One region of the Bounagaea algeriensis genome, then DNA from elsewhere that is predicted to be linked to it. Evidence: riboswitches for the same ligand, from Rfam matches in the RefSeq annotation. Region 1 holds a riboswitch; each other region holds the start of a gene.

Region 1 (5,497 bases):
GTCGTGGAAATCCCCGAGGGATCGCGGAACAAGTACGAAATGGACCACACGAGCGGGCGCATCCGCCTGGACAGGACGCTGTTCACGGCCACGCAGTACCCGGCCGACTACGGCTACTTCCCGGAGACCGTGGCCGAGGACGGCGACCCGCTCGACGCGATGGTCCTGCTCGACAGCCCGACCTTCCCGGGGTGCGCGGTCCGCGTGCGTCCGATCGCGGTGTTCTGGATGCGCGACGAAGGCGGTCCCGACGCCAAGGTCCTCTGCGTTCCGGTGGACGATCCGCGCATGGAGGCGGTGCACGACCTGCCGGACGTCCCGCAGCACCGGCTCAACGCGATCAGCCACTTCTTCCACGTGTACAAGACGATCGAACCCCGCAAGAGCGGCGAAGCCCGCGGCTGGGAAGAACGGGTGGCCGCCGAAGCCGTCATCGCCGACGCGCAGCAGCGCGCCGGCCGAGGCGAACACCTCGCCGGCGCACCGGCGCCCCGCTACGGCGTCCTGCCCAGCTGACCGCCACCGGGCCCGGATGCGCTTCGCATCGGGTTCGATGGATCATGCGGTGTTGACTTCCTCCCCGCCCGCAATGCCGAAGCTTCCAGCAATTGGAGAGTTAGTGTCCGATACCGCCCGCTGGACCTACCTAATGGACCTCAACGGCGTGCTCATGCGCGACGAACAACGCGTCGTGCCCGGAGCGCAGGAGTTCCTCACCGCACTGCACCAGCACGAGCTGCCGTACCTGGTGTTCACCAACGACTCGGCCTGCACTCCCCGCGACCTGCGCGCCCGCCTGCTGACCTGCGGTTTGGACCTCCCCGAACACGCCATCTGGAGTTCGGCGCTGGCCACGGCCTCCTTCGTCGCCCAGCAGCGGCCCGGCGGCTCGGCCTACGTCGTCGGCGAACCGGGGCTGACGACGGCGCTGACCGAAGCCGGCTACGTGCTCACCGAGCACGACCCGGACTACGTCATCCTCGGCGAGACCCGCACGTACAGCTTCAGCGCGATCACCAAGGCCATCCGGCTCATCGAGAACGGTGCGCGGTTCCTCGCCACGAACCCGGACGAGCTGGGACGCGACCGGGAGGGATCGCTGCCGGCGACCGGTGCGGTCGCCGCGCTCGTCGAGCGCGTGACCGGGCAACCGCCGTACTACGTGGGCAAGCCCAACCCGCTCATGCTGCGTTTCGCGCTGCGCACGCTCGGGGCCAGCGCCGACCGCACCCTGCTGCTCGGTGACCGCATGGACACCGACATCCGCTCGGGCATGGAGGCGGGCATGCGCACGATCCTCGTGCTCTCCGGCCTCTCCGGGCAGGACACGGCGCGCCAGTACCCGTTCCAGCCGGACCGGACGATCGCTTCGGTGGCCGACATCGTCGACCACGTGCGCGAGCCGTTCGGCGGTTGACCCGGTCTCGTCGACCAGTCCCGTTGCCCCGGTCCTGTTGCCCCGGTCCTGTGGCGCGGATCTCGTCCCGCCCGGAGCCGTTGCGGAACTCCACGGCAAGCGGGGTGCGCCCGCTGCGCGGAGCCCGCTGTGCGGCCGCTGCGGGCGCAGCGGTCTTGTCACAGGCCGCCGAGCGGGTAAGGTCATGCGTGCTGGTGGTTCGCACTGCCGTGCCGGGGTTTCCGGCGGACGGGAGTGCGAGGCGAGAGGGAACCCGGTGCGATTCCGGGACTGCCCCGCAGCGGTGTGCGGGAACGAACGCCGTCCCCGGCCGATGGTCGGGTGGGCACTGGGCCGAGCGCCTGGGAAGCCGACGGCGCGTAGGAACCTCGGACGAACTCCGAGAACGCCCGCGAGTCCGAAGACCTGCCACCGGTACGCGCGTCACCACGACGCGCGTATGTCCGAGGTCTCGAGGGAGGACCCCGCGGACGATCGGCACCGGCGCGGTCCGTGTTTGCGACCCCGCGTGCCGATGGTCGGGCACATCCCCCATCGGACTTCGGCGTCCTGTGTCGTCGAACCGAGGAGAAGCGTTGACCAGCACCATCGGATCGACCGTCCTGGGCTATCCCCGGATCGGTCCGAACCGAGAACTCAAACGTGCCCTGGAGCGGTACTGGAACTCCCGCATCAGTGAGGCCGATCTGCGCGCGACCGCGCGGGACATCCGCGTCGGCGCCTGGCGCACGCTGGCCGATGCCGGACTGGCCTCCGTGCCGAGCAACACGTTCTCGTACTACGACCAGGTGCTCGACGCAGCGGTGACGTTCGGCGCCGTGCCGCACCGCTACACCGCGCTGGGCCTGGGCCCGCTCGACACGTACTTCGCCATGGCGCGCGGCGTCGAATCCACGCCGCCGCTGGAGATGACCAAGTGGTTCGACACGAACTACCACTACCTGGTCCCGGAGATCGGCCCGGACACGCGGTTCGCGCTGTCCGACACGGCCGTGGTGGACCAGTACCGCGAAGCTGCCGACGAGGGCGTGACCACCCGCCCGGTCGTCGTCGGGCCGGTGACTTTCCTGCTGCTGTCGAAACCGGCCGAGGACGCACCGGAAGGTTTCGCTCCGCTGGACACAGTGGATGATCTCGTCAGCGCCTACGCCGACCTGCTGGCCGAACTGCACCGCGCGGGTGTCCAGTGGGTGCAGCTCGACGAACCCGCGTTCGCCGGGGACCGCTCCGAGGCCGAGCTGCAGGCGCTGCGTTCGGCCTACGCCCGGCTCGGAGAGCTGCAGGAGCGGCCGAACCTGCTCGTTGCCGGATATTTCGGTGATCTCGGCCAAGCGCTGCCGATTCTGGCCGACAGCCCGGTGGAAGGCCTGGCGCTCGATCTCGTCTCCAGTCCCTCCACAGTGGAGGAGGTCCCGAAGCTGACCGGTTTGCGCGGCAAGTCGGTGGTCGCCGGACTGGTCGACGGGCGCAACATCTGGCGCACCGATCTCGACCGGGCGCTGGAGACCGCGGAGCGGCTGCGCGGATCCGCGGGCGAACTGGCGGTCGGGACCTCGTGCTCGCTGCTGCACGTGCCCTACGACGTCGATGCCGAGACCGAGCTGGATTCGCAGGTGCGCTCGTGGTTGGCCTTCGCCGAGCAGAAGCTCGGGGAAGTCGTCACGCTGCACCGCGCGCTGCACGAGGGGCGCGACAGCGTCTCCCGCGAGCTGGCCGAAGCGCGCTCCCGCGTGGACGACCGCGCACGCGCCGCCCGGGTGCACGACGAGCGGGTACGCGCCCGGGTCGCTGCGCTGAAGCCCGGCGACGCCCGCCGGGAGGAGTACGCGCAACGTCGGCAGGCCCAGCAGCAGGCGCTGCGGCTGCCGCCGTTGCCGACCACGACGATCGGTTCGTTCCCGCAGACCGGCGATGTGCGCAAGGCGCGGGCCGCGTTGACCGCCGGCAGCATCGATCGGGAGAGCTACCGGCAGCGGATGCGCGACGAGATCCGGAACGTGATCCAGTTGCAGGAGCAGCTCGGACTCGACGTCGTGGTGCACGGCGAACCGGAACGCAACGACATGGTCCAGTACTTCTCCGAGTACATGGAGGGCTTCGTCAGCACCCGCTACGGATGGGTGCAGTCCTACGGATCGCGCTGCGTGCGCCCGCCGATCCTGTTCGGCGACGTGTCGCGGCCGGCGCCGATCACCGTCGAGTGGGCCACCTTCGCCCAGCAGCAGACGGACAAGCCCGTCAAGGGCATGCTGACCGGTCCGGTGACGATGCTGTCCTGGTCGTTCGTCCGCGACGACCAGCCGCTGGCGGACACGGCCAAGCAGGTGGCCCTGGCGATCCGCGACGAGGTCGCCGACCTCGAAGCGGCAGGCATCAACGTGGTGCAGGTCGACGAACCCGCGCTGCGTGAACTGCTGCCGCTGCGGGCCACCGACCAGCCCGCCTACCTGGAGTGGGCGGTGCACTCCTTCCGGCTGGCCACCTCGGGCATCGCCGCGGCCACGCAGATCCACACGCACCTGTGCTATTCCGAGTTCGGCGACGTCATCAACGCCATCGTCGACCTGGACGCCGATGTCACCAGCATCGAGGCGGCCCGGTCGCGGATGGAGGTGCTGGGCGATCTCAACGCGGTCGGCTACGGCCGCGGCATCGGCCCCGGGGTGTACGACATCCACTCCCCTCGCGTGCCGGACGCCGCGGAGATCTCCTCGCTCATCGACGAGGCGCTGCGCGCCGTACCCGCCGACCGGCTCTGGATCAATCCGGACTGCGGGTTGAAGACCCGCGGCTACGAGGAGGTCAACGCTGCGCTGCGGAACATGACCGACGCGGCGGCGAAGGTCCGTTCGACGCTGGCGCAGTGACCGCGCGTCGGTGATCGGGCACCGGCGATCGGACCGCGGACAGGCACGGCTCCCCACCACTCGCCGCCCCGTCCGCGGCCCGGTCGCACCCGAGGCACGCGCACGAACGCGGCGCCGCCCCGGCGAGCTCGCCGGGGCGGCGCCGCGCGTGTTCGGCGGGAAACCCGTTCGGCAGCTCAGCCCTGCTGGGCCGCACCGGCACCGCTGACCGGCAGAACCGGCTGCGCGATGGAGATGCCGTGGCGGTCCAGGTCGGTCTTGAGCTGGGCGCGGAGACGACGGCCGAGGTCCCACTGCTGACCCGGCTGGGTCTTGACGAGCACGCGAACGGTCACCGCACCGTTGCCGATGCCGACGACACCGCTGATGTCGGGACGTTCCAGGATCCTCGGCTGCGCCTCCGGGTCGGCGGCGAAGGTGTCGATGCTGCCCTGGATGACCTGCTTGGCGAAGTCGGTGTCGACGGAGTAGTCCAGCGGCAGCTCCACCACGGCGTTGGCCCAGTCCTGGTTCATGTTGCACACGCGCTGGATCTCGCCGTTGCGCACGTACCACAGGCCGCCGTTGAGGTCGCGGATCTTGGTCACGCGCAGGCTGACGGCCTCGACGGTGCCGACCGCGTCACCGGCGTCGATGACGTCGCCGACCCCGTACTGGTCCTCGATCATCATGAACATTCCGGCGAGGAAGTCCTGGACCAGGGTCTGCGCGCCGAAGCCGATCGCGAGGCCGAGCACGCCGGCGCTGGCGAGGATCGGGCCGATGCTGATGCCGAGCTGGCCGAGGATCGTCACGAACGCGATGCCGAAGATGAGGAACGAGGCGACGCTGCGCAGCACCGAGGCCATCGTGGCGGCCCGCTGGCGCTGCCGTTCCGCGCGGGTGGCCTCTCCCCCGTTCTGCACCACCGGTCCGTTCTTCAGCTTCGCCTTCGCCGCGGACAAGCGTTCCTGCGAACTGATCATCCGCTTGGTGGCCTGGTCGATCAGGCGGCCGGCGATCGCGCGCAGCACGAAAGCGAGCACCGCGACGATGATGATGTTGATCAGACCGCTGACCAGCGCGCCGGCGTTGTCGCTGAACCATGTCGTGATCGCGTTGGCTTGCGCCACGGAGCGATCAGCCGGTTGGGCACTCGGCGTGGACAATGTGTGCTCCCGTGTCGATGACAGACATTCGATCCGTGATCACCCCCAGGTCGGCCGGGAAGCCT
Region 2 (5,497 bases), 1.7 Mb from region 1:
GCGAAACCGGTGTAGAACCACATGCCTTCGAAGATCACGTAGAAGGCGATGAGATCGCGCAGGAAGTCCTGGTCGGCCTCCGGGGTTCCGGTGCTGAAGCCGGGGTCCTCGAGGTTCTGCGTGTACTGCAGCGCCCACGCGTCCTTGTCGGCGATGGAGGGGATCTCGCGGTAGGCGTTGAACAGCTCGCCCTCGTCGAGCCCGAGGCTTTCGCAGATGTACTGGAACGTCTGCGTGTGCACGGCTTCCTCGAAGGCCTGCCGCAGCAGGTACTGGCGGCACTCCGGGTTGGTCAGGTGCCGGTACACGGCCAGCACGATGTTGTTGGCCACCAGGGATTCGGCCGTGGCGAAGAACCCGAGGTTGCGTTTGAGCATGAGCCGTTCGTCCTCGGTGAGTCCGTCGCCGGACTTCCACAGCGCGATGTCGGCCTGCATGCCGACCTCGGTGGGCATCCAGTGGTTGTGGCAGCCGGCGATGTACTTGTCCCAGGCCCAGTGGTACTTCAGCGGCATCAGCTGGTTCACGTCGGCGCGGGCGTTGATCATGGACTTGTCGTCGACGGTGACGCGTTCGGCGTCGCGGTCGATCTCGCCGAGGCCGGTGGTGTCGGTGTCGTTCGCGGCGGTGGTCATCGAATGCTCCAGGGGTACGCGGGTGCGGCCGCCGGTAGCGGCAGCGCACGTGTGCTGCACTGGCGGTCTGCGCTGAGCTGGGCGGCCGGTGTTACTGGCAGGCCTCGCAGTCGGGGTCGTCGGTGGCGCAGGCGGCGGTCTCGGCCCGGTCGGTGCCCGGCGCCGCTGCCGGCGATGTCGGAACCGCGTTGAGCTTGCCGTCGGTGCCGCGCAGCGTGCTCTTCTCCACCTGCGTGGCCGCACGGGAACGCAGGTAGTAGGTCGTCTTCAGCCCCTTGCGCCAGGCCGAGCGGTACAGCGCGTCGAGCTGCTTGCCGCTGGGCGAGGAGATGTAGAGGTTCAACGACTGCGCCTGGTCGAGCCACTTCTGCCGGCGCGCCGCGGCCTCCACCAGCCAGGAGCTGTCCACTTCGAACGCGTTCGCGTGCAGGTCCTTGAGGTCCGCGGGGATGCGGTCGATGGCCGAGACGGTGCCGTCGTGGTACTTCAGGTCGGCGACCATCGCCGCGTCCCACAGGCCGCGCCGCTTCAGATCGCGCACCAGGTACGGGTTGATGACGGTGAAATCGCCGGACATGTTGGACTTGACGAACAGGTTCGAGAACAGCGGCTCGATGGACTGGCCCACGCCGCAGATGTTCGAGATCGTCGCGGTCGGGGCGATGGCCAGCACGTTGGAGTTGCGCATGCCCGTGTCCCGCACGCGGCGGCGCAGCCCGTCCCAGTCCATGCGGGCGGAGTGGTCCAGCTCGGCGTGCTCGGGCTCGCGAGCCCGCTCGAGCAGGCCCAGCGAGTCGATCGGCAGGACGCCGCGACTCCACAGCGAACCGTCGAAGGAGGCGTACCGGCCGCGTTCGGCGGCCAACCGCACCGAGGCGGCGATCGCGTAGTAGCTGACCGCCTCGGTGCTCGTGTCGGCGAAATCGACCGCGTCGGCGGAGGCGAACGGGATGCTCTGCTCGAACAGGGCGTCCTGCAAACCCATGATGCCCAGCCCGACGGGGCGGTGGCGGAAGTTGGAGTCGCGGGCCTCGTCGAGCGTGTAGAAGTTGAGGTCGATGACGTTGTCCAGCATGCGCACCGCGGTGGTGACCGTGCTCTCCAGCCGCGCGTGGTCGAGGCCGCCGGAGCCGACGTGCGCCTGCAGGTTGACCGATCCGAGGTTGCACACGGCCACCTCGTCGGCACCGGTGTTCAGCGTGATCTCGGTGCACAGGTTGGAGGAATGCACCACGCCGGCGTGCTGCTGCGGTGAGCGCAGGTTGCACGGGTCCTTGAACGTCAGCCACGGGTGCCCGGTTTCGAACAGCGCGGTGAGCATCCGCCGCCACAGCTCCACCGCCCGCACCCGGCGGAACACGGCGATCTCGCCGCGGTCGGCGGCCGCCTCGGCGGCGCGGTAGCGCTCGGCGAAGTCGGTGCCGCAGGTCTCGTGCAGGTCGGGCACCTCGTCGGGGGAGAACAGCGTCCACTCGGCATCGGCTTCGACGCGGCGCATGAACTCGTCCGGGACCCAGTTCGCCGTGTTCATGTCGTGCGTGCGGCGCCGGTCGTCGCCGGTGTTCTTGCGCAGGTCGAGGAATTCCTCGATGTCGATGTGCCAGGTCTCCAGGTAGGCGCAGGCCGCGCCCTTGCGCTTGCCGCCCTGGTTGACCGCCACCGTGGTGTCGTTGGCGATCTTCAGGAACGGCACGACTCCCTGCGAGGTTCCGTTGGTGCCGCGGATGCGCGCGCCGAGCCCGCGCACGGGGGTCCAGTCGTTGCCGAGTCCGCCGGAGTACTTCGCCAGCATCGCGTTGCTGCGGTAGGACCGGAAGATCGACGCGAGGTCGTCGTCCACAGTGGTGAGAAAGCACGAGGACAGCTGCGGCCGCAGCGTGCCCGCGTTGAACAGCGTCGGCGTGGAGGTCATGAACGTGAACGTCGACAGCAGTTCGTAGAACTCGATCGCCCGCCGTTCGCGGTCGTCCTCGTGCAGCGCCAGCCCCATGGCCACGCGCATGAAGAACGCCTGCGGCAGCTCGAACCGCACCCCGTCGTCGTGCAGCAGGTAGCGGTCGTAGAGCGTCTGCAGGCCCAGGTGGGTGAACTGCAGGTCGCGTTCGCCGACGAGCGCGGAGGACAGCCGCTGCAGGTCGAACCGCTCCAGCGCGGGATCCAGCAGTCCGAGGTGGACGCCGTGGCGCACGTAGGCGGGGAAGTGGGAGCGGTAGTCGGTGCTCGGTTCGCCGGTGTCCGAGCCGGGTGCGACCGCGGCGACGTGCCGCAGCGCTTCGCCGCGCAGCGCGTGCAGCAGCAGCCGGGCGCAGACGTGCGCGTAGTTCGGTTCGGATTCGACGAGGGTGCGTGCGGCCATGATCTGCGCCTGCGCGAGTTCGTCGGCGCGCACACCGTCGTAGAGGTTGCGGCGGATCTCGGTCAGCACCGGCTCGGCGTGCACGTCGGCGAGCCCGCTGACCGCGTGCTGCACGAGGCGCACCACGCGGTCCCAGTCGAGCGGCCGCAGGCCGCCGTCGGGTTCGCGCACGTTCAGCTCCGGTGTGCGCGCGGATGCTGCCGGGGGCGCTTGGGTCACGACGCTCTCCTCTCGCGAGTCCGTCCGATCGGAAACCTCGCGAGCGGGGGTGGTGGACGCGGGCGCCGTGCGCCGCCGCGGTGTGCTCCGCGTGTCCGCGACCCGCCCTCGAGGCCCGGTGTGCGTGCGCGTTCTCCCGCGCACACCGGTGGCAGGTCTTCGGACTCGCGGGCTTCCGGCGCTCGGCCGGCCCTACTGGCCGTCGCTTCCCGGACGTGCGTCCAGTGCTGCACCACCTCGGGGGTGGTGACGGCGGTCGTTCCCGCTCACCGCTGCGGGGCAGTCCCGGATTCGCACCGGGTTCCCTCTCGCCTCACCGGGCCGTTTCCGGCCCCGTGAACCACCGGCACCGAGCACACTACATGTTGAGTTCTGAGATCTCACGCAGGCCCACATCGCGTGTCGGCACAGGTCTGATCGTCGCTGCTCGACGTCGAGCACCCGGAGCGAGAGCTTCCCCGGAGGTTCTGCTGCGCACCCACTTGCGTTTCTGGAGGTGCTTTCTCTCGATTCACCGCACCCACTGGTAGCGGTGCTCGGGCCGCCCCGCCGAGCCGTACCGCATCCGCAGCGCGGCCTGCCCGTCGGCGCACAGGTGCTCGAGGTAGCGCCGCGCGGTCACCCGCGCGATGCCGGCGCGTTCGGCGACCTCCACGGCCGAGAGGTCGGAGTCGGCCGCGCGCAGCGTCTCCGCCACGAGCTGCGCCGTTTCGGCCGTCAACCCCTTCGGCAGGCTCGTCCGCGTGCTCCGGCGGCGCACGCCGAACACGCGGTCCACGTCGCGCTGGGTGGCCTGGTCCACGCCCGCGAGCTTGTCGCGCACCGCGGCGAAACTGTCCAGCTGCTCCCGCAGCGCGGTCAGGTTGAACGGTTTGAGCAGGTAGTACATCGCTCCGCCGTGCAGCGCGGCGCGCACGTTGTCGATGTCGCGCAGCGCGGTGATCACGAGCACGTCCACGGGCGTGCCCGGGCCGGGGTCGTCCGGGGCGCGCAACCGCTGCAGCACGTCGATGCCCGACATGTCCGGCAGGTAGAGATCGAGCAGCACGAGATCGGGCTGGTGCTCGGCGACGGAGCGCAGCGCCTCGGCGCCGGTGTGGGCGACGCCGACGACCGTGAATCCCCGGACCGATTCGACGAACTCCCGGTGGTTGCGCGCCACCCGCGCGTCGTCGTCGACGATGAGCACCGACAGCACCGAATCCCACCTCCTGCTCGGTGTCCGAACGGGCGCTGCGCCCGGACGAGCGCTGCGCCTGGACGGGCACGGCGGGGCCGTCACCGGAACTGCGCGGACACGTGCCGCGGCCGGCGACGTTACCGGCGTGCTACCGCGAATCCTCCCGCACCGGCAGGTAGGCGCTGAACACGGTCTCCTCGGTGGCGTCCACGTCCACCGACCCGTGCCACCGCTGGGCGGCCTGCCGCACTAGCGCGAGCCCGAGCCCGCGGTGACCGGATCCGCCGTGCTCCTTGGTGCTCACCCCGGCGGTGAACACCTCCTCGGCGAGCGCGGGGTCGAACCCCGGACCCGAGTCGGTGACGCGGATCTCCAGCAGCGGCTCGCCGTCCCGGTGCAGCCGCACGAGCAGTTCCACCCACCCGGATCCGCCCACCGCTTCGAAGGCGTTGTCCACCAGGTTGCCCACGATCAGCAGCACGTCGTCGCGCAGTTGCGGCGGCAGCTCCCGCGGCACGTCGCTGAGCTCGGCGAGTTCGAACTCCACGCCCTGCTCGGAGGCCTGCGCCGACTTCGCCAGCACGAGCGCGGCCAGCGCGGTGTCGTGGACGCGTTCGGACACGGACGTGCTCGCCCGAGCCGTCGTGGCGGAGAGTTCGGACAGGTAGTCGCGGGCTTCGCCGACCGCGCCGAGGTCGAGCATGCCGGTGACGGTGTGGATGCGGTTGGCGAACTCGTGGGTCTGCGCGCGCAGCCCGTTGGCCATGGTGCGCACGCCGTCCAGCTCACCGCCGAGCCGCACGATCTCGGTGTGGTCGCGCAGCGTCACCAGTCGGCCCGTGCCCTGGCCGTCGATGCGCACCGGCCGGGGGTTGCACACGAGCAGCCGCCCGCCGACGGCGAGGAACACGTCCTCCCGGGTGTCGGCACCGCGCAGCACCTCGCGCAGCCGCTCGTCGAGCCCCAGCTCGTGCGGGGTGCGGCCGACGCAGTCCTGCGGCAGGCCGAGCATCTCGCGGGCGGAGTCGTTGGCCAGCAGCACTGCACCGTCCGCGCCGACGGCGAGCACGCCCTCGGTGATGGCGTAGAGCAGGGCTTCGCGGCTCT
Region 3 (5,497 bases), 2.2 Mb from region 1:
TCTCGTCGGTGTCGCCGCGCGAGGCCGAGCCGTCTTCGGCCATGCCCAGCGCCTCCCGCAGACCGGGCAGCGCCTCCTGCTGCCCGCCCCACATCTGGCGGGCCCGCAGCATCGCCAGCACCAGGTTCACGCGGGCCTCACCGGTCGGCGGCTCGCCGAACACGTGCAGCCCGTCGCGGATCTGGGCGTCCTTGACCTCGCAGAGCCAGCCGTCGACCTGCAGCAGGAAGTCGTCGAACTCCGCGTCGTGCGGGCGTTCCTCGATGCCGAGGTCGTGGTCGAGCTGAGCGGCCTGGATGAGCGTCCAGATCTGGCTGCGGCTGGCCTCCAGCTTGGCCGGGTCCATCGCGGCGATGTTGGCGTGCTCGTCGAGCAGCTGCTCCAGCCGCGCGATGTCGCCGTAGCTCTCGGCGCGGGCCATCGGCGGCACCAGGTGGTCCACCAGCGTGGCGTGCACCCGGCGCTTGGCCTGGGTGCCCTCGCCCGGGTCGTTGACCAGGAACGGGTAGATCAGCGGCACGTCGCCCAGCGCTGCGTCCGGGGCGCAGGACGCCGAGAGCCCGGCCGACTTGCCGGGCAGCCACTCCAGGTTGCCGTGCTTGCCCAGGTGCACCATCGCGTGCGCGCCGAAGTCCTCGGCCAGCCAGCGGTAGGCGGCCAGGTAGTGGTGGCTCGGCGGCAGGTCCGGGTCGTGGTAGATGGCGATGGGGTTCTCGCCGAAGCCGCGCGGCGGCTGCACCATGAGCACGACGTTGCCGGCGCGCAGCGCGGCCAGCACGATCTCGCCCTCGGAGCTTTGCGAGTGGTCGACGAACTGCTCGCCCGGAGGCGGGCCCCAGTGCTGCTCGACCGCGTCGCGCAGCTCCTGCGGCAGCGTCGCGAACCACTCGCGGTAGCGGCTGGCGGGCACCCGCACCGGGTTGCCGGACAGCTGCTGTTCGGTGAGCCACTCCGGGTCCTGGCCGCCGGCGGCGATCAGCGCGTGGATGAGCGCGTCGCCGTCCTGCTCGGCCACGCCCGGCAGCGCGTCCTCGCCCTGCTCGGGGCCGACGTCGTAGCCGCGCTCGCGCAGCTGTTGCAGCAGCCGCACCGCGCTGGCCGGGGTGTCCAGGCCGACCGCGTTGCCGACGCGGGAGTGCTTGGTCGGGTAGGCCGACAGCATCAGCGCGACCCGCCGCTGCTCGGCGGGGGTGTGGCGCAGCCGCGCGTGGCCCACCGCGATGCCGGCGACGCGGGCCGCGCGCTCGGCGTCGGGAACGTAGACCGGCAGCCCCTCCGAGTCGTTCTCCTTGAACGAGAACGGCACGGTGATCAGCCGTCCGTCGAACTCGGGCACCGCCACCTGGGTCGCCGCGTCCATCGGGGACAGACCGTCGTCGTTGGCCTCCCACTGGGCGCGGCTGCTGGTCAGGCACAGGCCCTGCAGGATCGGCACGTCCAGTTCGGCGAGTTTGCCGATGTCCCAGGCCTCGTCGTCGCCGCCGGCGGAGGCGGTCGCCGGGCGCGAGCCGCCGGCGGCCAGCATCGTCACGACCAGCGCGTCCGCGCCCTCGAGCGTCTCCAGCAGCTCGGGGGAGGGACTGCGCAGCGAGCCGGAGAACAGCGGTTCGGGCCGGCCGCCGGCGTCCTCGATCGCCGAGCACAGGGTTTCGACGAAGTGCGTGTTGCCCGCCATGTGGTGGGCGCGGTAGTAGAGCACCGCCACGACGGGGCCGTCCGACGGGCCGCCTCCGCGCTGCGGCGCGCGCTCCAACCTGCCCCAGTCGGGCGCGGGCGCGGGCGGGGCGAAGCCGTGGCCGGTCAGCAGCAGCGTGTCGCTGAGGAAGTTGTGCAGCTGCGTCAGGTTCTCCGGGCCGCCGTGGGCCAGGTAGGAGTGCGCCTCGGCGCAGACGCCGCCGGGCACGGTCGAGTGCTCCATGAGCTCGGCGTCGGGCTGCTGCTCACCGCCGAGCACCACCACCGGGCGGGTGCCGGCCAGCAGCTGGTCCAGGCCCTCCTCCCAGGCGCGGCGTCCGCCGAGGATGCGCACGACGACGAGGTCGACGCCCTGCAGCAGCTCGTCGAGCTCGGCGCCGGCGTTGATCCGGGCCGGGTTGGCGAGCCGGTAGTCGGCGCTGCTGGAGCGGGCGCTGAGCAGGTCCGTGTCCGATGTGGACAGCAGCAGGATCACGCGGACCTCCTCCCCACGTGAGCCGTCACGTCGGGGAGGGCGGGCGCCAGGGCAGGCGCTGCCGCGGCGAATCGCATCAGTTGCACCTCTCTCGGGGTCCTCGCCCCGGGTTTGGCCGGTGGGACGGCAGGGTGAGTGTCTGGCTCCCGGGCGAGCCCTGGTGACGCGCCCGCCGGAGCCGTAGTCTGCAGCGGGAGGGGCTCGTCCGGTGACAGTGGCGGGACCGCGCCGGACTCGCACCGGCTTCCTCCGCCTGCCTCCGTTACGGGGTGACCCTACCGACAGTTCGCGCTGTGGCAAAAACCAGCCGACTACGATTCATGCGCATGTCCTCATCCGCCCACCGCTCCCGATCGCGCGCCGACGCCTGCCCCGGCGCGCTGCAGCCGCACCGCGCTGCCGACGGCGGTCTGGTCCGGATCCGCGTGCCCGGCGGGCTGCTCGACGCCCGCCAGTTCGCGGCGTTGTCGCAGCTCGCGGCCGATCTCGGAGCCGGATTCGTGGACCTGACCTCGCGCGGCAACGTGCAGCTGCGCGGGCTGGCCGACGACGCGGTACCGGAGCTGACCGCGCGGCTGCGTGAGCACGGGATGCTGCCGTCGGCCGAGCACGAGGGAGTGCGCAACATCATCGCCTCGCCGCTGAGCGGATGCGACGGGTCGGGCGTGGTCGATGTCACGGGGCTGGTCGGCGAGCTGGACCGCGGGCTCCGCGCCGACCCGGAGCTGGCCGGGCTGTCCGGCCGGTTCCTGTTCGTGCTCGACGACGGCCGCGGCGACGTGGCCGGCCTCGGCGGGGACGTGGCCGCGCTGCCGGTTTCCGAGCGTTCCGCGGCGGTGCTGCTCGCCGGTGCGGACAGCGGCCTGCGCGTTGCCGTCGACGCGGCGGCCGAGGCCCTGCTCGCGGTCGCGCGGGCGTTCCTCGCGGAGCGCGCGCGGCGCGGCTCGGCCGCGTGGCGGCTCGCCGAGCTCACCGAGGCCGTTCCCGCGATCACCGAGCGCGTGCGGGCGGAGTGCGCCGCCGGCTCCGGTGACCCCGTCGCAACCCCGCCGCCGCGGCAGCACGGACCGGTCGGCGTCGTCGGCGGTGGTGCGCACGGGTGTGCGACGCTCGCCGCCGCGGCACCGCTCGGACGCCTCGCCGGTGAGCAGCTCGACGCGGTCGCCGCCGCCACTTCGGGGAACGTCCGCCTCACGCCGTGGCGCGGGGTCGTGCTGCCGCACCTCGCCGAGCCGGGCACCGCCATGTCTACATTGGACGAAGCGGGGCTGGTGGTGGACGAGACCTCGCCCTGGAACGGCGTCACCGCATGCGCGGGCAAACCGGGATGTGCCAAGTCCTGGACCGACGTGCGCGGCGACGCGCGCCGCGCGCTGCCGCTGCTGCCCGCGGGCGCGGCGGTGCACTTCGCGGGGTGCTCGCGCCGCTGCGGGCGGCCGCGCGGGGAGGTGGTCGACGTCGTGGCCGGCCCGGAGGGCTACGAGGTGACCGGCCCGGAGGGCTCCGGGGCGACCGATCCGGAGGGTTCCGGGGGGTCCGGGGGCACCAATGACGACGACCGGGACGGCGCGGCCGGCCCCGGCACGACGGCCGCGATCGCGGCGCTGCGGAGGAAATCGTGAACGAGTACGTCCGAGACGGGGCGGAGATCTACCGCCGCTCCTTCGCCACGATCCGGGCGGAGGCCGACCTGTCCCGGATGCCGGAGGATCTCGCGCGGGTCGCCGTCCGGATGATCCACACCTGCGGCATGGTCGACCTCGTCGACGACCTCGCCTGGTCACCGGGCGTCGTCACCGCCGCGCGGGCGGCGCTGCAGGACGGCGCCCCCGTCCTCTGCGACGCGAAGATGGTCGCCGCGGGCGTGACCCGACGGCGGCTGCCGGCCGACAACCGCGTGCTGTGCGCGCTGGCGGAACCGGACGTCGCGGAGCTGGCCGCGCAGCTGGGCACCACGCGCACCGCGGCCGCCATGGAGCACTGGCGCGAGCACCTCGACGGAGCGGTGGTCGCCATCGGGAACGCCCCCACCGCGCTGTTCCGCCTGCTGGAGCTGGTCGCCGAAGGCGCCGGCAGGCCGGCCGCGGTGCTGGGCGTACCGGTCGGATTCGTCGGCGCCGTCGAGTCGAAGCAGGCCCTGGCCGAGAGCCCGCAGGAACTGGAGCACCTGGTGGTGCGCGGGCGCCGGGGCGGCAGCGCGCTCACGGCGGCGGCGATCAACGCGATTGCGAGCGAAGAAGATTGAGCAACCCGGCAAGCAGCGAACGAGCCACCGGCCGGCTGCGGGGCGTGGGGCTCGGCCCCGGCGACCCGGAACTGATCACGGTCAAGGCCGCCCGCATCCTCGGCGAGGCCGACGTCGTCGCCTACCACAGCGCCCGCCACGGCCGCAGCGTCGCGTACGCGCTGGCCTCCTCCCACCTGCGCGGCGACCAGGTCGAGGAGCCGCTGATCTACCCGGTGACCACCGAGACCACCGACCACCCGGGCGGCTACCAGGGAGCGATCGACGAGTTCTACGCCGACTGCGCCGAGCGGCTGGCGGCGCACCTGGACGCGGGCCGGGACGTCGTGGTGCTCGCCGAGGGCGACCCGCTGTTCTACGGCTCCTACATGCACATGCACAAGCGGCTCGCGCACCGCTACCCCACCGAGGTCGTGCCCGCGGTGACCTCGGTGAGCGCGGCCTCGGCGATGCTGGGCCGCCCGCTGGTGGAGCGGGACGAGACGCTGACCGTGCTGCCCGGCACGCTGCCGCCGGAGGAGCTGTCCCGGCGGCTGGCCGCGACCGACTCGGCCGCGGTGCTCAAGCTCGGCCGCACCTTCGGGCACGTGCGGGACGCGCTGGACTCCGCCGGGCGGCTCGACGAGGCGTGGTACGTCGAGCGCGCCACCACCGACCGCGAACGCATCCAGCCGATGGGCGAGGTCGACCCGGAGACGGTGCCCTACTTCTCGCTGGCGCTGCTCCCCAGCCGGGTGTCGGTGCCCGACTCGGTGCTCGGCTCAGAACCCGATTCGGGGCCCGAGTCGGACGTGGCGCCGGAGGCGAGCGCGAACGAGGCCACCGCGGCGGGGCCGGCGCCGCGCCGCGGCGAGGTAACCGTCGTCGGGCTCGGCCCGGCCGGGCGCCCGTGGCAGACCCCGGAGGTGCAGGACGCGCTGGCCAGCGCGGACGAGCTGGTCGGCTACGGGCCCTACCTGGACCGGGTTCCCGCCAACCCGCGGCAGGTGCGGCACGCCTCGGACAACCGGGTCGAGTCGGAGCGCGCCGAGCACGCGTTGCAGCTGGCCCGCGCCGGATCGCGGGTCGTGGTCGTCTCCTCC
Region 4 (5,497 bases), 1.1 Mb from region 1:
CGAGCGAAGGCGGGCAGGCCTCCGACGTGCTGCGCAGCGCTGAGGTGCCGCTGGTCGACGACCAGCGGTGCGGCGAGGCTTACGGCCGCGATTTCGACGCCCGCGCGATGGTGTGCGCGGGTCTGCCCGAAGGGGGAGTGGACAGCTGCCAAGGGGACTCCGGTGGGCCACTGGTGGCCGGTGACCGGCTGATCGGAATCGTGTCCTGGGGCGACGGGTGCGCCCGGCCGGGTTCGCCAGGGGTCTACACCCGCATGGCCAGCTACCAGGAGGACGTGGCCGCCCAGCTGAACGCGTGATCACCTCGGGCACGGGCACGGGCACGGGCACGGGCACGGGCGCGGCAGGCGCGGCGGCGCGGGAACGGTTTCTCGAGCCGCCGCGCAGCGGGTGGGGACGAGCGCGTGCGGAGACGAGCGTGCGGGGCAGCGCCGTGCTTCCGCTGTGCTCGCCGCCTGAGGTCCGCCGCCTCAGCCCGTCACCAGGCCGATCGAGATCGTGACGAAAGCGGTGGCGCTGACCAGGTCGAGGGTTCGGCCGATCCGGGGGCTGCGCAGCCGGTCGGCGATGTGACCAGCGCCGAGGACGATCGTGAGCTCCCAAACGGCGGCCAGGGCGAGGAACAGCACGCCCAGCGTGACGAGCTGCGCCGCGGGCGAGGTGGCGGCGCCGACGAACTGCGGCAGGAAGGCCAGGCTGAACAGCAGCATCTTCGGATTGGTGATGTTGCTGAGGAAGCCGCGGATGAACGGTTTCGCCGTCTCGGTGTGCCGTGCGGGCACTCCGCTGCGGGCTTCCCGCCGCGTCAGCCAGAGCCCGCGCAGGATGCTGGCGGCCAGGTAGAGCAGGTAGGCCGCGCCGATCCACTTCAACGTGGACAGCACCGCGGGTTGCTGCGTGATGAGCGCGCCGAGTCCGGAGATCACCACGGCCATCTGCGTCGCGCTGGCGCTGTGGATGCCGAGCAGGGCGCGCATACCGGCGCCGCGTCCCTGGTGCAACGAGGTGCGCAGCAGGAGGAACGTGTCCACCCCGGGGGTGAGGATCACGACGAGGCTGGCGATCAGGAACGCGGGCACCGTGCTGAGATCCACGAACACGTCTTCCTCCTCACGCGATCAGGTTCGATCTGCCGACGGCTGGCCGGCGCGGGTCGGGGAGAGTCGGTGCCGCCCCGTTCGATGGAAGTCCCCCAGTGCGCACATCCATGTGCTCAACGCGCCAGAAAAGAGGAAAATTTCCGCGCTTGCTCCATCATAACGGGATTTCTTCCGAACATGGTGTGAGTTGTGCCTCGTTCCGGCCGGTTCGTGCGCGGCGCGGGAGCACACCGGGGTGGTGTGGATTCCTGCACCGGCGGTCCCGGTGGGCCCTGCGTGGTCAACGGGCGCGTCTCCTGCGGCCACGGGTGCGGCCGCCAGGGCACGCCCGGCGTGTGCACCCGCACCTCGGATACGTGCCGCTGCTCGCGGGTCAGCTGTGCCGTGTTGCGCGCGGTGAAACGTCCAATCCGCGCCGCAGGGCCGGTGAATCGGGCGGACGCTGTTGTGGTATCCACGAACAGGTGATACTTCAGCCGCTCGCGACTGCTGTCCATCGGGCGTACACCGCCGATCTGGACGCGGCCGATTTCTACCGCATGCTGCGTCTGCGGGTTGACGTGTTCGTCGTGGAGCAGAACTGCCCGTACCGCGAGCTGGACGACCGCGACCTCGAGGAGACCACGCGGCACTTCTGGATCGACTCCGCGGACGGTTTCGTCCTCGGCTACCTCCGACTGCTGGAGGAACCCGACGGCACGTACCGCATCGGCCGGGTGTGCACCAAGGCCGATGCGCGGGGCATGGGGCTGGCGCGCAAACTGATGCTCGCAGCGCTCGCCGAGACGAGGCGCAGTCCGGCCGTGCTGTCCGCGCAAGTGGACAAGGCCGGCTTCTACCGCTCCTTCGGCTTCGCCGAGAGCGGGCCGGTGCACGACGAGGACGGTATTCCGCACGTCGACATGCGTCTGGCCGAGTGAAGCGGACGCCCGAACGGTCCCGTCCACCGTGGGACTTCTCTCCGATCGTTCCCGCTGTGTTGGACCCGTGATCGCCCTCTGCCAGGATGTTGGCGGACCTGCATGGAACGGTTCCACGAGGGTGCGGCCAGGCAAGCCGGTGCGAATCCGGCACGGCCGGCGCCACTGTGACCGGGGAGCGGACCTCCCGCGCGGGCCACCGGGCAGCGGCTGCGAGCCGCCCCGGGAAGGCCGGAGGGACGCGAGGATCCGGGAGTCAGGACACTGCCGCCCCTCGCCCCGAAACCCCGGGCGTCCGAGACCGGAGGAAGGAAGACCTCAACTATGACCGCCTCGCCGCAGGCGTCGCGCACGAGCCCGCGCTTTCCGTTTTCCGCCGTCGTCGGGCACGACGACCTGCGGCTGGCGCTGCTGCTGAACGCGGTGCACCCGCGCATCGGCGGTGTGCTGGTGCGCGGGGAGAAGGGCACGGCGAAGTCGACCGTGGTGCGGGCGCTGGCCTCGCTGCTGCCGACGCTGGACGTGCTGCCCGAATGCCGCTTCGCCTGCTCACCCGCGCAACCCGACGCGCAGTGCCCGGACGGTCCGCACACCTCCGCCGAGTCCGAGCACCGCGCGGCGCGTCTGGTGGAGCTGCCCGTCGGTGCCACCGAGGACCGCCTGCTCGGGTCGCTGGACGTGGAGCGGGCGCTGTCCGAGGGCGTGCGCGCCTACCAGCCCGGCCTGCTGGCCGCGGCGCACCGGGGCGTGCTCTACGTGGACGAGGTCAACCTGCTGCACGACCACCTCGTGGACGTCCTGCTGGACGCGGCGGGCATGGGCCGCGCCCACATCGAGCGGGAGAGCGTGTCCGTCTCGCACGCGGCCTCGTTCGTCCTGGTCGGGACGATGAACCCGGAGGAGGGGGAGCTCCGTCCGCAGCTGCTCGACCGGTTCGGGTTGGCGGTGGAGGTCAGCGCCGACCGCGAGGTCGGGACCCGCTCCGAGGTGATGCGTCGCCGCCTGGCCTTCGAGGAGGACCCGGAGACGTTCGCCGCCCGATGGGCGGCGGAGGAGGCCGAGCTGGCCGAGCGCATCGCGCGGGCGCGCGACCAGGTCGCCAAGGTCGCCCTGCCCGATGCGGAACTGCGCCGCATCGCGGCGTTGTGCGCGTCGTTCGAAGTGGACGGCATGCGCGCTGACCTCGTGCTGGCGCGTACCGCGGTGGCGCACGCGGCGTGGCGCGGAGCGGACGCCGTGGCCGCCGCCGACGTGGAGACGGCGGCCAAACTCGTGCTGCCGCACCGGCGGCGCCGCGATCCGTTCGACGAGCCGGGCGTGGACGACGATCAGCTGCAGCAGGCCCTCGACGACGCCGCGCAGCACGCGGACGATCCCGAGGACGACCAGCACGGCGGTTCGGACGACGACGGCGGTGGTGGTGACGGCGGCGACCCGGGCGGTCCGGGTGGCAGTGGGCCGGAACCGGACGGTCCCGATGACGGCGGTCCTGATGATGGCGGCCCCGATGATGGCGGCCCCGATGATGGCGGGCCCGAGGACGACGGCCCCGGGGGCGGTGCGCCTGCACCGGAGGAACAGCAGACCTCGACGTCCTCGCAGTCGGAGGGGGAGGGGCCCGAGGACTCGGACGGTTCCTCGCCGGCGCCGAAGGAACGCCGCGCGCCGGATCCCGGCTCCGAGTTCCGCGCGCGGCTGCTGGAAGTTCCCGGCATGGGCGAGGGAGCGCCCGGCAGGCGCAGCCGCGCCCGGTCACGCACCGGGCGGGGAGTGCGCGCCTCGGCCCACGAGGGGCACGGCATCCACCTTCCGTCCACTGTGGTCGCCGCTGCTCCGCATCAGCGAGCACGGGGGTGCAACGGCCCCGGTCTGGTCGTGCGCGGCGAGGACGTGCGCCACACGGTGCGCGAGGGGCGGGAGGGCAATCTCGTCCTGTTCGCCGTGGACGCGTCCGGTTCGATGGCCGCGCGGGAGCGGATGTCCGCGGTCAGCGGTGCGGTGCTGTCGCTGCTGCGGGATGCTTACCAGCGCCGGGACAAGGTCGGTGTGATCTCCTTCCGCGGGGAGTCGGCCGAGGTCGTGCTGCCGCCGACGTCCTCAGTGGACGTTGCGGCGGCGCGGATGCGCGAATTGCGCACCGGCGGTCGCACACCGCTGGCCGACGGGCTGTTGCGCACCCGAAGGGTCGTGGAGACCGAGCGGGTGCGCGATCCGCAGCGCCGGCCGCTGCTGGTGCTGCTCACCGACGGCAAGGCGACGGTCCCGGCGAACGCGGCGAATGCTCCGAGCGGTTCGCGGGAGCGGACGCGGCAGGCGAACGCCGATGCGGTGCGCGCTGCCGGCGCGCTCGCCGAGCAGGGGGTGGCCGGTGTGGTCGTGGACTGCGAGCGAGGGGTGGTGCGGCTCGGACTGGCCGGTCAGGTGGCCACCGCGCTCGGTGCTTCCGCGTTGCGGTTGGAGGAGCTGTCGGCCGACGCGGTGGCCGGCGTGGTGCGTGCGGCGCAGCAGCCGGCGGGGGCAGCTCGGCGCGCAGCATGAGCGCGTAAGACGTGAACACTAATCGCATTTTGGGAAATGCCGCGCAGTTGCTACAGTGATCATCGTCCACCTGACCCCCAGGGGTGGACCCACTGAAGTGCCCCTGCGCTCCCGGTGACCCCCAGGCCGGTTGAGCGTGGGGGCCTTCTTCACGCGGAACCGCGCTCCACCTGGTGCCTTCCGGAAGTGCGCGAGCGGCAACTGGTTCCGCTGCAATCCCACCGGGCTGACCGCGGTGCGCGAACGGGCGCTCCGGCCACCCGGTTCCTCGGAAGAAGTGAGCCTCCTCCTGCACGCATCGGCGTGCACGGGGAGGTTGGTTAGGGTCTGACTATGCCGCAGGGACAACCAACAGCAGTGCCCGACGACGGGCTCACCACGCGCCAACGACGCAACCGCCCGCTGGTCATGGTGCACACGGGCGAAATGAAGGGGAAGTCCACGGCCGCCTTCGGCCTCGCGCTGCGCGGCTGGAACCAAGGCTGGTCGATCGGCGTGTTCCAGTTCGTGAAGTCCGCGAAGTGGCGCGTCGGCGAGGAGAGCGCCTTCCGCGCGCTCGGGCGCACGCACGAGGAGACGGGTGAGGGCGGCCCCGTCGAGTGGCACAAGATGGGCGAAGGCTGGTCGTGGGCGCGCAAGAAGTCCACCAGCGAGGACCACGCGGCCGCCGCGCTCGAAGGCTGGGAGGAGATCGAGCGGCGCCTGCAGGCGCAGCAGCACACCGTCTACGTGCTCGACGAGTTCACCTACCCGCTGCACTGGGGCTGGGTGGACGTGCAGCGCGTCGTCGAGGCACTGCGCACGCGTCCCGGGTACCAGCACGTCGTGATCACCGGTCGCAACGCGCCGCAGGAACTCCTCGACGCCGCCGATCTGGTCATGCGCACCGACAAGGTCAAGCACCCGATGGACGCCGGGCAGAAGGGGCAGAAGGGCATC

What was found. A riboswitch is a leader RNA that binds a small molecule or an ion and turns the genes downstream of it on or off. The one in region 1 is predicted to bind cobalamin.
Region 2: it holds a riboswitch for cobalamin, as region 1 does, so the genes downstream of both, ACVGV2_RS03165 (ribonucleoside-diphosphate reductase subunit alpha) here and metE (5-methyltetrahydropteroyltriglutamate--homocysteine S-methyltransferase) in region 1, are expected to answer to the same signal.
Region 3: it holds a riboswitch for cobalamin, as region 1 does, so the genes downstream of both, cobN (cobaltochelatase subunit CobN) here and metE (5-methyltetrahydropteroyltriglutamate--homocysteine S-methyltransferase) in region 1, are expected to answer to the same signal.
Region 4: it holds a riboswitch for cobalamin, as region 1 does, so the genes downstream of both, ACVGV2_RS15760 (magnesium chelatase subunit D family protein) here and metE (5-methyltetrahydropteroyltriglutamate--homocysteine S-methyltransferase) in region 1, are expected to answer to the same signal.

What each region holds. Positions count from the first base shown of each region.
Region 1 is NZ_CM137102.1:2,347,472-2,352,968, forward strand. Features, by position in the region: gene ACVGV2_RS10655 (inorganic diphosphatase) at 1-516, shown strand, start outside; gene ACVGV2_RS10660 (HAD-IIA family hydrolase) at 590-1,417, shown strand; cobalamin riboswitch at 1,617-1,844, shown strand; gene metE (5-methyltetrahydropteroyltriglutamate--homocysteine S-methyltransferase) at 1,993-4,284, shown strand; gene ACVGV2_RS10670 (mechanosensitive ion channel family protein) at 4,461-5,432, opposite strand.
Region 2 is NZ_CM137102.1:690,365-695,861, forward strand. Features, by position in the region: gene ACVGV2_RS03160 (ribonucleotide-diphosphate reductase subunit beta) at 1-635, opposite strand, end outside; gene ACVGV2_RS03165 (ribonucleoside-diphosphate reductase subunit alpha) at 727-3,210, opposite strand; cobalamin riboswitch at 3,344-3,570, opposite strand; gene ACVGV2_RS03170 (response regulator) at 3,722-4,408, opposite strand; gene ACVGV2_RS03175 (ATP-binding protein) at 4,539-5,497, opposite strand, start outside.
Region 3 is NZ_CM137102.1:190,553-196,049, forward strand. Features, by position in the region: gene cobN (cobaltochelatase subunit CobN) at 1-2,170, opposite strand, end outside; cobalamin riboswitch at 2,289-2,458, opposite strand; gene cobG (precorrin-3B synthase) at 2,497-3,792, shown strand; gene ACVGV2_RS00890 (precorrin-8X methylmutase) at 3,789-4,415, shown strand; gene ACVGV2_RS00895 (precorrin-2 C(20)-methyltransferase) at 4,412-5,497, shown strand, end outside.
Region 4 is NZ_CM137102.1:3,459,838-3,465,334, reverse strand. Features, by position in the region: gene ACVGV2_RS15775 (S1 family peptidase) at 1-299, shown strand, start outside; gene ACVGV2_RS15770 (LysE family translocator) at 471-1,100, opposite strand; gene ACVGV2_RS15765 (GNAT family N-acetyltransferase) at 1,565-2,020, shown strand; cobalamin riboswitch at 2,154-2,284, shown strand; gene ACVGV2_RS15760 (magnesium chelatase subunit D family protein) at 2,345-4,558, shown strand; gene cobO (cob(I)yrinic acid a,c-diamide adenosyltransferase) at 4,892-5,497, shown strand, end outside.